Regions from separate parts of the Comamonas sp. Z1 genome, predicted to be linked through region 2. Evidence: predicted binding sites of a transcription regulator. Region 2 holds the regulator's gene; each other region holds the start of a gene.

Region 1 (3,706 bases), on a different contig from region 2:
GCGATTTCGTCACTTGACTAGCGTTGGAACACCCTGCCCGGGGCACCTACTCACACAATGTAAACAACCTGCTAAAAATGGCTTACTTGTTTACAGTGGTTGGTGTAAAATTTCGAAAAAGTGGCCTTCTGACTAGTTATCAGAGAGATGTTTACATAAAAGGTGACCTCTGCCGTTCTAAATCACGGATAGGTGGCTGTCGCCACTTTGCAAAGATTTGCAAAAAAGCCCGCGCTTTCAACGAGTGCGGGCTTTTCTTATATGGCGACTTGATAGATTGCGGGTGCGATTCCCAAGATGCTGCAGACGAATGACAGCAAGGTTGAAAATTTCAATCGAATAGCTGGCTTCATCGAGTTAGTGCAATAAGATGCAGCATGCAAGCGCGTTTCATCCAGTTACGATTGATGATTCAGCGCTGAATCACACACTCAAGTGGGAGTGGTCCTAGCCAGTGCAGCCAAGCAGGACTTGGCGTTTCCTCAGGAGCTTCGAGCATGCCGACTTTGGTCATCTCAATCGACGGCGCAGTCATCAAGGAAGTACAGCTCACCAAGGAGCGCACGACCTTGGGTCGTCGTCCTTACAACGACATCGTGATCGAGAATCTGGCGGTCAGCGGCGAGCATGCCGTGCTCACCATCTCTGGTGGCAAGGTCAGCATTGAAGACCTGCGCAGCACCAACGGCACCTATGTCAACGGTCGTGCCATCCAGAAGCAGGACCTGCTCAACGGCGACCTGCTGGACATTGGCCGCTACAAAATCCGCTTTCTCGATACCGTGATTGCCGACTCGAATGCCCCGTCGTCTGCCCAGAGCAGCAAAAAGGCGCTGGCGCATATTTCCGAAGAAGCAGACAGCGGCTATGCCAAAGTCGCCAGTCCCTCCGGGTTTGGTGAAATCTCCAGCTTCAGCTCCACCATCCAGGGTTCGCTCGCCGCGCTGCCGGAGCGCCACGCGGTGATTCGCATGCTCACCGGCAGCCTGGCTGGCAGGGAAATACCTCTTTTCAAGGTCGTCACCACCCTGGGCAAGCCCGGTGTAGCCATCGCCTCCATCACCCAGAAGCCCCATGGCTTTGTGCTCACTCAACTGGAGGGCGCAAGCGAAGACCTCAAGCTCAATGGCCAGGTGGTGGGCCCTTTGTCTGTGCCGCTGCTCAATGGCGATACGGTGGACCTGGCGGGCAGCACCATGCGCTTCGTCGTGGAGTGACAGGCCGGCTTGATGGGTGTCAAGCATCTGACAAATTTGTCAGTGTTGCGGTTGGATCGCCAAAATTGTTACTCAAGCTCGCGTGAATGTTGCCAAACGTGTCGAATGGCTAATCGGCGCGCTTCTGTCAGATTGTTGGCATGGCACTTGCTTTATAGCTTGGGTCTCATCCAACTAGGGAGTTTGAAATGAAGCGTTCCATTCAAAAGGGTTTCACCCTGATCGAACTGATGATCGTTGTGGCGATCATCGGTATTCTGGCTGCTGTGGCTCTGCCTGCTTATCAGGATTACACAACACGTGCGAAGGTCTCAGAAGTGGTTTTGGCAGCGTCCGGCACGCGCACTAGCTTGGCAGAAGCCTATGCGTCTACAGGTACATTCCCCTCAGATATGAGTGGTGCTGGACTTTCGACACAGTCTTCCAAGTATGTAAAAAGTATCACCTACTCTGGTGATTCTACAAAAGCAAATGTTTCTGTGACTGCACAAGGTGATTCGAAAATCGACAGTAAAAAGATTGTGCTGCAAGGTAAGCCTGATACATCTGGTGTTGTGATTTGGACATGTGGCGTATCTTCGACGACTCCTATTGATACAAAATACTTGCCAGCTAGCTGCCGAGCAACGATTACCGAGTAAAAGTACGCTACGATAAACAGGGGCTTCGGCCCCTTTTTTTATGAAAATAGTATTTTTATCTTTAATTCTGGCATTTATTGTTCCAAATAACAGTCCGCCATGGAATTCATTTCAATCAGAATTTTTAGCTGTTTTTTTTGCGATTTCTATTGGGTTAATGAATTTCAGGAAAAAGACCAAATTTTATTCCTATGATTTGTTTTTAATTGCGATTTTAGTGGCGGCTGGTGCGGGTTATTTTTTTAAGGTAAGTGCATTTGGTACTTATTTTTACGTTGGGACCGTTTATTTATTTTCTGCATTAATAGCCTTTCATGTGGCGGTTGAAAATAAATATAACGATTCGTATTTTGAGTGGTTTTCCGTTTCTTTAATATTGGCATCAATAATTTCATTAGGATGCCAATTGGTTCAATTAATGAATTTGGAGGATTATTTTTTTCCGTGGGTAGGCGATAATCCAGATGGCGGTCGTTACTTCGGAAATCTCGGGCAGCCTAATCAATTGGCATCTTTAGTGCTGATGTCGTTTCTGTGTGGACTATATTTGAATTCGAAAGAGAAGATATCTAGATATACTCAAATTGTATTGGCGATTATATTTGGATTATCCTTGTCGTTGGCTGGTTCAAAGACATCTATTATTTCATTGATTGCTGCAATACTGCTACTCCTTTTTGCAAAAGAGAGAAGATACTCTGGATATGCTGTCTTGTGTGGGTTGTCTTTCTTATTTTTCAGTATTTTTATAAAAGATGATGTGAGAGATTATGCGGGGGTGGACATATCTACGGGAAGATTTTCAATGTGGGGTATGCTGATTGAATCTGTTTTATATAAACCATGGATTGGCTATGGATTTAACGATACGGCAATTGCAAATTTTGAATTAGTCAACGAATTTCCTGTTAATTGGAATAGATTTACCGCACATTCTCACAATATTGTGCTTGATTTTTTTGTGTGGTTTGGAATTCCTGCAGGGATATTCCTGACTATTTTCTTTGCATACTTGTGCTGGCAACATATTTTTCTTCAGAAAAAAACTCAAGATAAATTAATTGCATATACAGCAATTCCATTGCTGGTGCACTCAATGCTTGAATTCCCATTGCATTATGCATATTTTTTAATCCCAATTAGTTTCATAATGGGATCTTGCTGGAAGGGAAAATCTTTCTCGAGTCAAATATATTTAAATCAAATTTTCATAATTTATTGCTTGCCCATCGGAATCTTGATGACAAGAGAATATTTGATTCTGGAAAGCTCCTTGACAGAGCAGAGATTTTATATAAATAATTTTAGTAATGGTAAAGAACAAGAAATTATATTTCCTAGATTTCTTGATCTTCCGACTTCGCAATTTAATTTTCTAGTGAAGAATGAAATCACCAAAGAGGATTATTTTGAAATGGAAAATCTAGTCAGAAGCTATCCGACATATAGAAACTTGCATTTTTTATGTGATTATCTCTTGAAAAATGATGAATATGAAAAGTTTTTGCTGTACTATGAAAAAGCATTAGCTTTGTTAAATAAAGAAGAAGCTAGCGCTTTTAAGAATTTTTATGAGGTAAAAAAGAAATTAGATTAAAAAATCTAGGCGTTGCTTTTGCCGCCATGTTTCTCGAGTACTAATATCTTTTCCATCACCATCCCCTTGTCCACCGCCTTGCACATATCGTAGATAGTCAGCAAGCCGATCTGCACGGCGGTCAGGGCTTCCATTTCCACGCCGGTCTGGCCTTTTAGCTCAACAGTGGCGGTGCAGAGAATGGAGCTGGTTTCCGGTTGCAGCTCGAACTCCACGGCGACACGGGTCAGGGCCAGGGGGTGGCAGAGGGG
Region 2 (3,706 bases):
GCGGCGAGATCTTCATCGACGGCCAGCCAGTGGGCGGCATGCCGATTCACCAGCGTTCGCGCCTGGGCCTGTCCTATCTGCCCCAGGAAGCCTCCATCTTTCGCAAGCTCAGCGTGGAAGACAATGTGCGCGCCGTGCTGGAGCTGCAAAAGGACGAGCAGGGCAAGACGCTGACGCAGGGCGAGATCGAAAAGCGCCTCACGGGCTTGCTGCAGGAGCTGCGCGTAGAGCATCTGCGCCAGTCGCCGGCGCTGGCGCTGTCCGGCGGTGAGCGCCGTCGCGTGGAAATTGCCCGCGCCCTGGCCACGCAACCGCGCTTCATTCTGCTTGACGAGCCGTTTGCAGGCATCGACCCGATTGCGGTGATCGAGATCCAGCGCATCATCGGCTTCCTCAAGGAGCGCGGCATCGGCGTGCTGATCACCGACCACAACGTGCGCGAGACGCTGGGCATCTGCGACCACGCCTTCATCATCAGCGACGGCCATGTGCTGGCCGAAGGCACGCCCGAGGAGATCGTGGAGAACGCCGATGTGCGCCGCGTCTATCTGGGCGAACATTTCAGAATGTGATGACCCCCACGCTCCCTCACTTTGTGTGGTCGCTGCCCCCGGAAGGGACCCTGACCGGCAGCGCCGAGGTTTGCCTTGGGGCAGCCCGGCGGCAAACCCATAGCACTGCGCGCGTTTGCAATGATTGTCTGGGGGCCGCGCCTCGATGAAGCCAGGTCTCTCGCTACGCGTTTCGCAGCATTTATCGCTTACGCCGCAGCTGCAGCAATCCATTCAGCTGCTGCAGCTCTCCACCCTGGAGCTGGCGCAGGAAGTCGAGCAGATGCTGGTCGACAACCCTTTTCTGGAACGTGCGGGCGATGAGGCAGAAACTGCGGGAGATGCTCCTGTAGATGTAGCTACTAGCGCCAGTGAATACAGTACTTCAGATGGTATTCATGTTGAAAGGGATGCATCGCAAGCGCAACAAGCTACTGAAACGGTAGCGGAGACATCAAGCCCCGAAACCCCTGAAACGCTGAACTGGGAGGCCGAGGGCATGGACGGCCAGGACGGGGAATGGGGCGGCGAATCCAGCAGCGAGTGGGATACGCCCTCGGCCAGCAGCTCCACGCGCAACCGCGATGGCGACGACGAAACCGATGCCATCGATCTGGCGCGCGAGCACCAGAGCCTGACCGACTTTCTGCACCGTCAGGCGCTGAGCCTGCATCTGGGCGCGGCGGACATGGCGGCGCTGCGCTTTCTCATCGAGTCGCTCAGCGACGACGGCTATCTCGAGGATTCCCTGCAGGAGCTGGCGCAGAGCCTGGCCGGCGACGACCTGGAAGAGCGCGAGGAGCTGGAGCAGCACTTTGCCATTGCGCTGAAGCTGCTGCAAAGCCTGGAGCCCGTGGGAGTGGGCGCGCGCGATCTGGCCGAGTGCCTGCAACTGCAGCTGCGCGATCTGATCCGCACGGCCGAGGACGAGGGCACGACCGAGGCGCATATGAACCGGCTGCTGCTGGCGCAGGCCATCTGCGCGCAGCCCATGGACTTGCTGGCGCGGCGCGATCTGCGCAAGCTCACCAGCCTGTGCGGCGCGCGCGAGGAACAGCTGCGCGAAGCCATGGCCCTGATCGCCAGGCTGGAGCCGCGTCCGGGTCGGCGCTTTGTCGATGTGGAGCGCCATATCGTGGTGCCCGATGTCATCGTGCGCCCGCTGCGGGCCGGCTCGGGCCGGGTGGACTTCTCCGTGCAGCTCAACCCCGAGGTCATGCCGCGTCTGCGCGTGCACGACATCTATGCCAGCGTGCTGCGCCGCCACAAGAACAGCGACGGCCATGCGGCGCTGCAGCAGCAGTTGCAGGAGGCGCGCTGGTTCATCAAGAACATCCAGCAGCGCTTCGACACCATCTTGCGTGTTTCCGAAGCCATCGTGGAGCGGCAGAAGAACTTCTTTGTGCATGGCGAGCTGGCCATGCGCCCGCTGGTGCTGCGCGATATCGCCGACACGCTGGGCCTGCACGAGTCCACCATCAGCCGCGTGACCACGGCCAAGTACATGGCCACGCCCCAGGGCACTTTCGAGCTCAAGTATTTCTTCGGCTCGGGCCTGGGCACGGAAACCGGGGGCAGTGCCTCCAGCACGGCCGTGCGTGCGCTGATCAAACAGTTTGTCGATGCCGAAGATGCCAGAAAGCCGCTGTCGGACGCCAAGCTGGCCGATATGCTCAAGGAGCAGGGCATTGAGTGTGCGCGCCGCACCGTCGCCAAATACCGCGAGCAGCTCAAGATACCCACGACCACGCTGCGCAAGGCGCTGTAGGGCACCGCAGAAACAAGAAAGCCGCTGATGCATCACACAGCGGCTTTCTTGTTCTGTATTTAGGGCGGGAGCCTTGATAAGGCATTCCTCAAGCAAGGGGCAGCGAGCAAGAGCCGCCCTTGCGGCGATGCTGCCGTCCCCCTTGGGGGCGCCCGGCAAGGGGAAGGCGCGTAGTGCCTCAGGGGGTTATCAAGAAACCAACCACCAGATAAACCAGACCAGCACGCCGATCATCAGGCCGAACTTGAGGATCTTGTAGAAGGTCGGATTCCAGTCGCGGAAGGCACGGCGGTACTTGCCCGCATAGAACGAGATCTTGAACAGCTTGCTGATCATGCCGCGCGGATCGCCCTCGTTGTTGGGCGAGCTGGCGGCGGCCACCACGTTCTTGCCCAGCCAGTGATTGAGCCACTGGGCAAAGCCATTGGTCATGGGGCGCTCCACATCGCAGAACAGCACGATGCGGTTGCCTTCCGAGCGGTTCTCGGCCCAGTGCATAAAGGTCTCGTCGAAGATCACGCCTTCGCCTTCGCGCCAGCTATAGGGCTGGCCGTCGACCTCGATCATGCAGCGGTCGTCGTTGGGCGCCAGCACGGCCAGGTGATAGCGCAGCGAGCCCGCATAGGGGTCGCGGTGCAGATTGAGCTTGGCGCCGGGCGGCAGCTCGGCAAACATGGCGGCCTTGACGCTGGGAATCGATTTCACCAGGGCCGTGGTCTTGGGGCACAGCTCCATGGCCGAAGGGTGGGCGTCGCCGTACCACTTGAGGTAGAAGCGCTTCCAGCCGGTCTTGAAGAAGGAGTTGAAGCCTGCGTCGTCGTTGTTGGCGGCGGCCTTGATCTGCATGTTCTTTTGCAGATTGACGGCTTCCTCGCGGATCTCGCGCCAGTTGGCCTGCAGCGGCGCCAGCTCGGGGAAGGTGCTGGTGGGCAGATAGGGCGTGCGCGGCACCTTGCTGAACATCAGCATGAAGACGTTGAACGGCGCTGTGAACGTGGAGTGGTCAAACAATTGCTTGACCACCTTGTGGCGCACCTTGCCGCGCAGATGCATGTACAGCCCGCAGCCAAAGAAGAGCAGCACCAGTGCCAGAACGATAATTTTTGCCATAAGGGCCAATTTTACCGGGGGCACCCCGGCGGCCACCATGGGGGCAGGTCAAACAGAACCGGGGTAGGGGAATATCAAAAGCAATAGCTGCCGGCGCTTGACGGCCAAGCGCAGCAGCCGGTCGGGATCAGATACTCAAGGCAGGGCCAGTACGGCGCAGTTGCACAGATCGGCGCTCTCGAAGGCCGTTGTGTCGCCCGCTTTGAGCCCCGGCACGGGGAACAGGCGCACCGTCAGCGGCTTGTTGAGGCGAAAAGCCATGGTGCCCGTATCGCGC
Region 3 (3,706 bases), on a different contig from region 2:
TTCGAGCAGCGCATCGTTGGCCGCCTGGGCTGCCAGTTGCGGATCGTGCGGGGGGTCGAGTTCAAGCGGTGAGTGAAGTACGGCACTGACCATGATGGTTCTCCGTTAAGGTGGCGGCCTCAGGCCTTGATCTTGAAGCTGTCGGCGTACTGGGCAGGGTTCTTGCCGTCCCACACCACGCCGTCGATCAGCTTGCTGGTGCGCAGTACATCCTTGGGCACGCTGACCTTGAGCTGGCTTGCCGCCTGCTGGTAGAGGTCGATGCGATTGATCTGCTTGGCCACGGCCAGATAGTCGGGATGGGCCTTGAGCAGACCCCAGCGCTTGTGCTGGGTAAGAAACCACATGCCGTCCGACAGATAGGGGAAGTTCACGGCACCATCGTTGAAGAACCTCATGTGGTTGGGGTCGTCCCAGGTCTTGCCCAGTCCGTTCTGGTAGCGGCCCAGAATGCGCTGATTGATGGCGTCCACACTGGTATTGATGTACGACTTCTGGGCCACGGTCTCGGCCATCTTCGTCTTGTTCTGCAGGCTGGCATCGATCCAGCGGCTGGCCTCGAGAATCGCCATCATCACGGCGCGGCAGGTGTTTGGATTCTTCTGCGCGAACTCGCCCGTGGTGCCCAGCACTTTCTCGGGGTGATCCTTCCAGATGTCCTGCGTGGTATTGGCCGTAATGCCGATGCCGTCCATGATGGCGCGATGGTTCCAGGGCTCGCCCACGCAGAAGCCATCCATATTGCCCACGCGCATATTGGCCACCATCTGGGGCGGCGGCACGGTGATCAGCTTGGCCTCGGATAACGGGTTGATGCCCGCAGCCGCCAGCCAGTAATGCATCCACATGGCATGGGTGCCTGTGGGGAAAGTGCCGGCGAAGGTGTATTCGCGTTTTTCCCTGGCCATGACCTTGGCCAGGCTGGCTCCGTCGACCGCGCCCTTGTCGGCAAGAGCCTTGGACAGCGTTATCGCCTGGCCGTTGTTGTTCAGGCTCATGAGCACAGCCATGTCCTTCCTGGGGCCGCCTACGCCCAGGTGCAGACCGTAGACCAGGCCGTAGAGCACATGGGCAAAGTCCAGCTCGCCGTTGACCAGCTTGTCGCGCACGCCGGCCCAGCTTGCCTCCTTGCTGGGGACGATCTTCACGCCGTATTTCTGATCGAAGCCCAGCACAGAGGCCATGACCACGCTGGCGCAATCGGTCAGCGGTATGAAGCCGATCTTGACCTCTTTCTTCTCCGGCGCGTCGGAGCCTGCGGCCCAGGCGCCATGGTGGCCCAGCATGCCATAGAGGGCGGCAGCGCCGGCCACGCGCAGAAACTCACGCCGGCCACCGGCAGATACGGGCTCGGGCGCAGGAGCAGTAGTCGAAGGAAGGCGCTGGCTCATGAGAAAACTCCATCAAGAATCGTGGTGAAGGCGATCCGGAAAACAAAAAGGCGCCCTTCCCTCCTCGGGTGTGAGGAGAAAAGGACGCCGTTGTCCCAGGTCACTCGTAATAACGCTTTAAGCGCGACCGCCTTTGGTCTGCTTGACATCAACAGTCATGCACAAACCATGCCAGACCTTGATCAGAGGCGGAGCATGCTTTGCGCCTCCGGTTTTGGCCCATATTTGGTGCAGCGCAACAAACACCGAGCTGCCAAGCGCTATGAATTGGTGCTGCCCGGCAACAGGTCCACCGTGGCCAGAATCGCCTCGGCCACATCCAGCATGCGCCGGTTCTGGTTCATGGCCGTCTGCCGGATCAACTTGTAGGCCTCGCCCTCGCTGAGCTGGCGGTAGTTCATCAGCACGCCCTTGGCCCGCTCTATGGTCTTGCGCTCCTTGAGCGTGGCACGTGCCTTGTCGATTTCGGTCTGCATGTCCTGCAGGCGCATGGATTGCTCCTGCACCAGCAAGACAATGCTTTTCTCGAGCTGCAACCCGTATGCGCCCTCCGCAGGCAAGGAGGCAGTTGACTGCGCGCCCCCCAGAAAGGCCGCAGCCGCTTCGGCGCGAGTCCCGGGCTGCGGCTGCATCTCCAGCAGCGCCAGTTGCTGGCAGAGCGCTGTACGGGCCTGCTCCAGCTTGCGCAGACATTGGGCCTGCAGCTCTTCGGCCAGGAATGCCTCAATCTGGTGCATGGCATCGAGCCGGCTGGAACAGGCTTCGAACCATGGCGAGCTCAGGCTGCAGTCCAGCGCCATGCCGTCCCCAGCCGTGCAGCCCAGGCGCCGCAGCCGCTCGATCACCGTCATATCGGGACAGGCCCCGCATTGCTGCTGCCAGCGCTCCATCCCCGAGGGAGTGGCGAAGTCTGCAAACACCTGAAAGCAGCGCTCCTGCGATTCGATCAGATGCAGCCAATGGCGCTGACGCTCCGTCCTGCCTACCCCTGTGGTAAACGCCGCGACCCCCGTGGCACGCTCCTGGCCCGCCAGTTCCTTGCCCTGCATAAAATGAAACAGCGCCACCAGCGATTTCGCGATATCGGGATCGCAAGCGCTGTCCGCCGCCTCGAACACCACGGTCAGGCAGGCCGCAATCATGCGGATCAGCGCCTGCGTGCAGTCCTCGGCACTCAGCTGCAGCGCATCGCGCCGGCGGCGCAGCAACGGCAGGGCTTCAAAGCCTTGCAGCGCATTGGCGATCGCATTGAACAGGCGAGCGCCATGCGCACCTGGCGCCCGCGCGCCCAGCTCTTCAAGCGCGAGGCAGACTCGCTCCATGACCTGGTCCACATGAAGGCCGTGGTCGAGCAGGCTCTGCTGCGCCTGTGCGCCGCCGCTGACCAGAAAGATATTCGATAGACCGCGCTCTTTTTGCAGCGCATGGACGAGCTCGGACATGCTCGCCACCAGGCTGCTGGCGCGGCTGATCTGCTCCAGCTCGGCAATCTCGCTTTGCCTTGCAGCCACCAGATAGTGCAGAGGCGTTTTCATGGGGTAGTGCTTGTCGTCATGTTGATGCCATGGACGACCAGCACATTTCATGCCATCTCAGGCAAGGCGACGCTGCCGCCTCTCCCAGAGCCGGTCCACCATGGCACCCGCACCGATTCCCACGACATAGGCCAGCAGATCCAGGGGATCGAAGCCATTGCCCAGCACCAGGTAGGCCAGCTTGTTGGCGCGCAGGGCCTGCATCCAGGGGGCCTGATAGAGCTGCAGCAACTCGACGGCAAAGGCGATGACCAGGGTCCAGGCCATGAGCTTGCCGCGCGTGATGGCCGGCCGCAGCCAGGCCACGCACAGCAGCACCACCCAGGCCCAGAGCGCATCGCCCGGATAGTTGCCCAGCACGGCGGGAAAGGGCATGTAGCCCCGGCGCGATGCCAGCCCGATGGCGATGACCGCCACAATGAGCAGGGTCAACCCCATCCGTGAGCGACGAAAGGGCCCGGCAGCGGCCAGATGTATCAACAAGCTGTCGTCCCCTTTAGTCGATATGCGCGCCGGAGTCCTTGACCACCTGCTTCCAGTACGCCAGCTCGGCCGGCAGCATGGCCTTGAAGCTTTGCGGCGTGGACTCCACGCGCTCGGCGCCCAGAGTCTTGAGGCGCTCGGCCATCTCGGGCCTGGCCAGCACGGTCTTCACGGTCTGATAAAGCGTGTCCACCACCGGCTGCGGCGTACCGGCCGGTGCAAACAAGCCATACCAGCTGGTCACGGCCAGCCCCTTGCCCAGCACGGGGATCTCGGGCGCCAGCGATGTCGGCCTGT
Region 4 (3,706 bases), 210 kb from region 2:
GGAGGCCACACGTCTGCGCCTGCAAACCAAGAGCTTCAACTCCGTCACCATCATCGACCCTACGGGCTATGTGCTGGCGACATCGCCCGAAACCCTGCAGATCAAGGGCAAGACACTGCAAAGCGCCGGAGTGGCACAGACCTTGAGCACTCGCGGCCCCGTCATCAGCCAGCCCTATATGTCCACGGCCGGCAACTACATCGTCTTTGTCTCGCAGCCCATTTTCGACCCTCAGGGCGAATTCCTGGGAGCGGTAGGCGGCAGCATCTACCTCAAGGAAGACAGCATCCTCGACACCCTGCTGGGCTCGCACTTCTACCAGGATGGCACCTATGTCTATGTGGTGGACAAGAACAAGCACATCATCTATCACCCCGACAACAATCGTATTGGCGACCAGGTGATCAACAACGATGTCATCAACGCCGTGATCCGAGGCGAGTCGGGTACGGCGCCGGTCGTCAACAGCAAGGGCGTGGAAATGCTGGCCGGCTATGCCGTCATCCATGCCTCGGGCTGGGGCATTGTGGCCCAGCGCCCCAAGGCGGCCACACTGGCCCCGCTCAACAAGCTGATGCGCTCCGTGCTCTACAAGACCCTGCCCATCGCCCTGCTGATGCTGGTGGTCATCTGGTGGAGCGCGCGCCGCATTGCCAGCCCGCTGCGCCAGCTCGCCAATGGCGCTCACGATATGGACAAGCCCGAGACGGCGCAGAACATTCAGGCCGTCAAGTCCTGGTACTTCGAGTCCTACGAACTCAAGAAAGCCATGCTCAAGGGCCTGGGCCTGCTGCAACGCAATATCACCAAGCTGCGCGAGGACGTGAACACCGATCCGTTGACCGGGCTGGGCAATCGCCGCCATCTGGAGGCAGCCATCAGCGCCTTTCAGACGCAAGCGCTGCCGTTCTCGGTGATTGCCATCGACATCGACCACTTCAAGCATATCAACGACGGTTTTGGCCACGATACAGGCGACGAGGTACTCAGACAGCTCGCACGCACCATGCGCGAGGTCTCGCGTGTCGATGACCTGCCCTGCCGCGTGGGTGGCGAGGAGTTTCTGCTGCTGCTGCCCGGCACGGGGCTGGAGGCCGCCGCCCATGCCGCCGAGCGCCTGCGTCAGCTGGTCGAGAAAATGGAGATACCGCCAGTGGGCCATATCACCATCTCGCTGGGCGTGGCCCACTGGCCCGACAGCGATCCCGATATCAAGGCCGTCTTCCAGCAGGCCGATGCCATGCTCTATGCCGCCAAGCGAGGTGGACGCAATCGTGTCATGGTCAGTAAGGCCAGCGAGCCTCCCAGCGAGCTCTGAACCCGGCAGCACCGTAGTTCCGCTCCCACACTCAAGGCGTATCCGCTGTCACAGCCGATACGCTTTTTTTGCAGCTTATTGTGTGACTCCGTTGCACCAATTTGGCCATTGACGCTTCAAATTAGTGAGCATGCACCATAAGCGTCAAGAGGATTGAGCGCAAATTGATCTGAATTTCATAACAAGTAACTGATTTCATTGAACTAATGCCTTGAGCCCTCTGACCTGGCACAGCTCTTGCTGAAAACCCTTGCCCCGCAGCCCCGGATGGACAGCGGAATACACAACAGCAAAGGAATTTCAGATGCCAGAGCCAAGCAAGCATGTCAGTCGCAGACAACTGCTCTCGATGATCGGAAAGGTCGCGGGCGGCAGTGCCATGTATCAAGCCATGAGTTCACTGGGCTATGCCGCCGAATCGCATTACAGCGGTCCGGTCAAGCTCGGCAACGCAAAACCCGGCGCATCGGTTCTGGTGCTGGGCGCGGGCCTGGCAGGCATGGTGGCAGCCCACGAGTTGCGTGCGGCCGGCTACAAGGTGCAGTTGCTTGAATACCAGAGCCGCGCCGGAGGCCGCTGCTGGACGCTGCGCGGCGGCGATGAGTTCAGCGAACTCGACGGTACACGTCAGAAAGTGGGCTTTGCCAAGGGCAACTACTTCAACCCCGGCCCCTGGCGCGTGCCCTACCACCACCATGCGATGCTGGACTACTACAAGCGCTTCGGCATCAAGCTCGAAGCCTTCAACCAGGTCAACTACAACGCCTATCTGCACAACAGCAAGGCCCTGGCCGGCAAGCCCCAGCGCTTTCGCCATGTTCAGACCGATGTCTACGGCCATGTGGCCGAGCTGCTGTCCAAGGCTACCAATCAGGGCGCACTGGACCAGAGCGTCAGCCGGGAAGACAAGGAACGCCTGCTGGAGAGCCTCAAGGCCTGGGGCGTGCTGGACAAGGAATACCGCTACCGCGCCAGCAATGCGGTCAGCGATTTTCGTGGCTACGACATCGACCCCGGCGGCGGCCTGATGGCGCAGGCCAAACCGTCGACGCCCATGGGCCTGCACGAGCTGCTCGAATCCAATTTGTGGCGCCAGATGGGCGTGGGCAATATCTACGAATTCCACAGCGCCATCTTCCAGCCCGAAGGCGGCATGGACATGCTGGCCCAGGCCATGGCGCGCGATCTGGGCTCGGCCATACGCTACAACGCCAAGGTCACCAGGATCGCCCAGAACGACAAGGGCGTGACCGTGGACTATGTGGACGCCCTCAAGCCCAGCTCCACGCTGCAGGCCCGCGCCGACTGGTGCGTGTGCACGATTCCGCTGTCCATCCTGAGCCAGATCGAAGTGCAGGCCGGCAGCGCCATGCAGAACGCGATTGCTGCCGTGCCTTACGGCAGCTCCATGAAGGTCGGTCTGGAGTTCAAGCGCCGCTTCTGGGAAGAGGACGAGCGCATCTACGGCGGCATCAGCTACACCGATCTGCCGATTCAGCAGATCTCCTACCCCTCCACCGGCTATATGGGCAACGGCCCCGCCGTGCTGCTGGGCGCCTATGCCTTCGAGAACTCCAACAGCTACCGCTTCTCCTCGCTCAAGCCGGCCGAGCGCATTCGTCTGGCGCTGGAGTATGGCGCGCAGATCCATCCGCAGTACAAGCAGGAGTTCCTCAACGGTGTGTCAGTAGCCTGGCATCGCATGCCCTGGATCAATGGCTGCTTCGGCAACTGGACAGATGCGCTGCGTGAGCAGCACTACAAGGATCTGGCCCAGATCGACGGCCGCCTGGTGCTGGCGGGCGAGCATGTCTCGTACATCCCCGCCTGGCAGGAAGGTGCCGTGCTGTCTTCGCTGGACGCCATCCAGCGCCTGCACGCCAAGGCCTCCAGCCTCTGATCGCCCATGTCTGCAACAAGGAACTTCACCATGCACACATTGCACCGTCTTTGCTCCGCTTTCGCCCTGGCCCTGGGTCTCTCCGGCGCCGTCCTGGCCCAATCACAGGGCATGAAAACCCAGGATGTGAAAAACCTGCAAACACTGCAGTCTGCCGCCGTTCTTTCCATCTCGCCCGCCGATACCCAGGCGCTGATGCAGAACTTCTCGGCAGTCCGCCCACGCTTCAGCCAGAGCGGCGGAGAGACCCTGTACCAGGCCATCTGCCAGGGATGCCACATGGTCAAGGGCGAAGGCGCCAAGGGCGCCGGCTTCTACCCAGCACTGGCCTCCAACCCCAAGCTGGCCGCCGCTGCCTACCCGGCCTCGGTCGTCATGAACGGCCTGCACGGCATGCCGTCCTTTGCCAGCAAGCTGTCCGACGAGCAGATTGCCGACGTCGTGAACTATGTGCGCAGCAACTTCGGCAATCAGTACCCGGACAAGCT

Evidence for each region. The regulator sigma-54, encoded in region 2, starts transcription at its own class of promoters, with help from an activator protein. The targets are predictions, from matches to a motif close to TGGCANGNAANCTGCTTT.
Region 1: FSY45_RS25605 (pilin) is a predicted target of sigma-54. The motif match lies at 1,354-1,371, and genes of this name have one in related genera.
Region 3: FSY45_RS11540 (CmpA/NrtA family ABC transporter substrate-binding protein) is a predicted target of sigma-54. The motif match lies at 1,548-1,565, and genes of this name have one in related genera.
Region 4: FSY45_RS05490 (flavin monoamine oxidase family protein) is a predicted target of sigma-54. The motif match lies at 1,545-1,562, and genes of this name have one in related genera.

The regions. Positions count from the first base shown of each region.
Region 1 is NZ_VOQT01000027.1:41,724-45,429, reverse strand. It holds gene FSY45_RS25610 (FHA domain-containing protein) at 498-1,217, shown strand; gene FSY45_RS25605 (pilin) at 1,406-1,858, shown strand; gene FSY45_RS25600 (O-antigen ligase) at 1,899-3,455, shown strand; gene moaC (cyclic pyranopterin monophosphate synthase MoaC) at 3,461-3,706, opposite strand, start outside.
Region 2 is NZ_VOQT01000002.1:664,277-667,982, reverse strand. It holds gene lptB (LPS export ABC transporter ATP-binding protein) at 1-572, shown strand, start outside; gene FSY45_RS06495 (RNA polymerase factor sigma-54) at 718-2,319, shown strand; gene FSY45_RS06490 (aspartyl/asparaginyl beta-hydroxylase domain-containing protein) at 2,509-3,429, opposite strand; gene FSY45_RS06485 (DUF711 family protein) at 3,565-3,706, opposite strand, start outside.
Region 3 is NZ_VOQT01000005.1:135,223-138,928, reverse strand. It holds gene ntrB (nitrate ABC transporter permease) at 1-93, opposite strand, end outside; gene FSY45_RS11540 (CmpA/NrtA family ABC transporter substrate-binding protein) at 120-1,391, opposite strand; gene FSY45_RS11535 (nitrate regulatory protein) at 1,652-2,926, opposite strand; gene FSY45_RS11530 (DUF2809 domain-containing protein) at 2,984-3,364, opposite strand; gene FSY45_RS11525 (tripartite tricarboxylate transporter substrate binding protein) at 3,423-3,706, opposite strand, start outside.
Region 4 is NZ_VOQT01000002.1:457,644-461,349, forward strand. It holds gene FSY45_RS05485 (sensor domain-containing diguanylate cyclase) at 1-1,318, shown strand, start outside; gene FSY45_RS05490 (flavin monoamine oxidase family protein) at 1,623-3,218, shown strand; gene FSY45_RS05495 (cytochrome c) at 3,249-3,706, shown strand, end outside.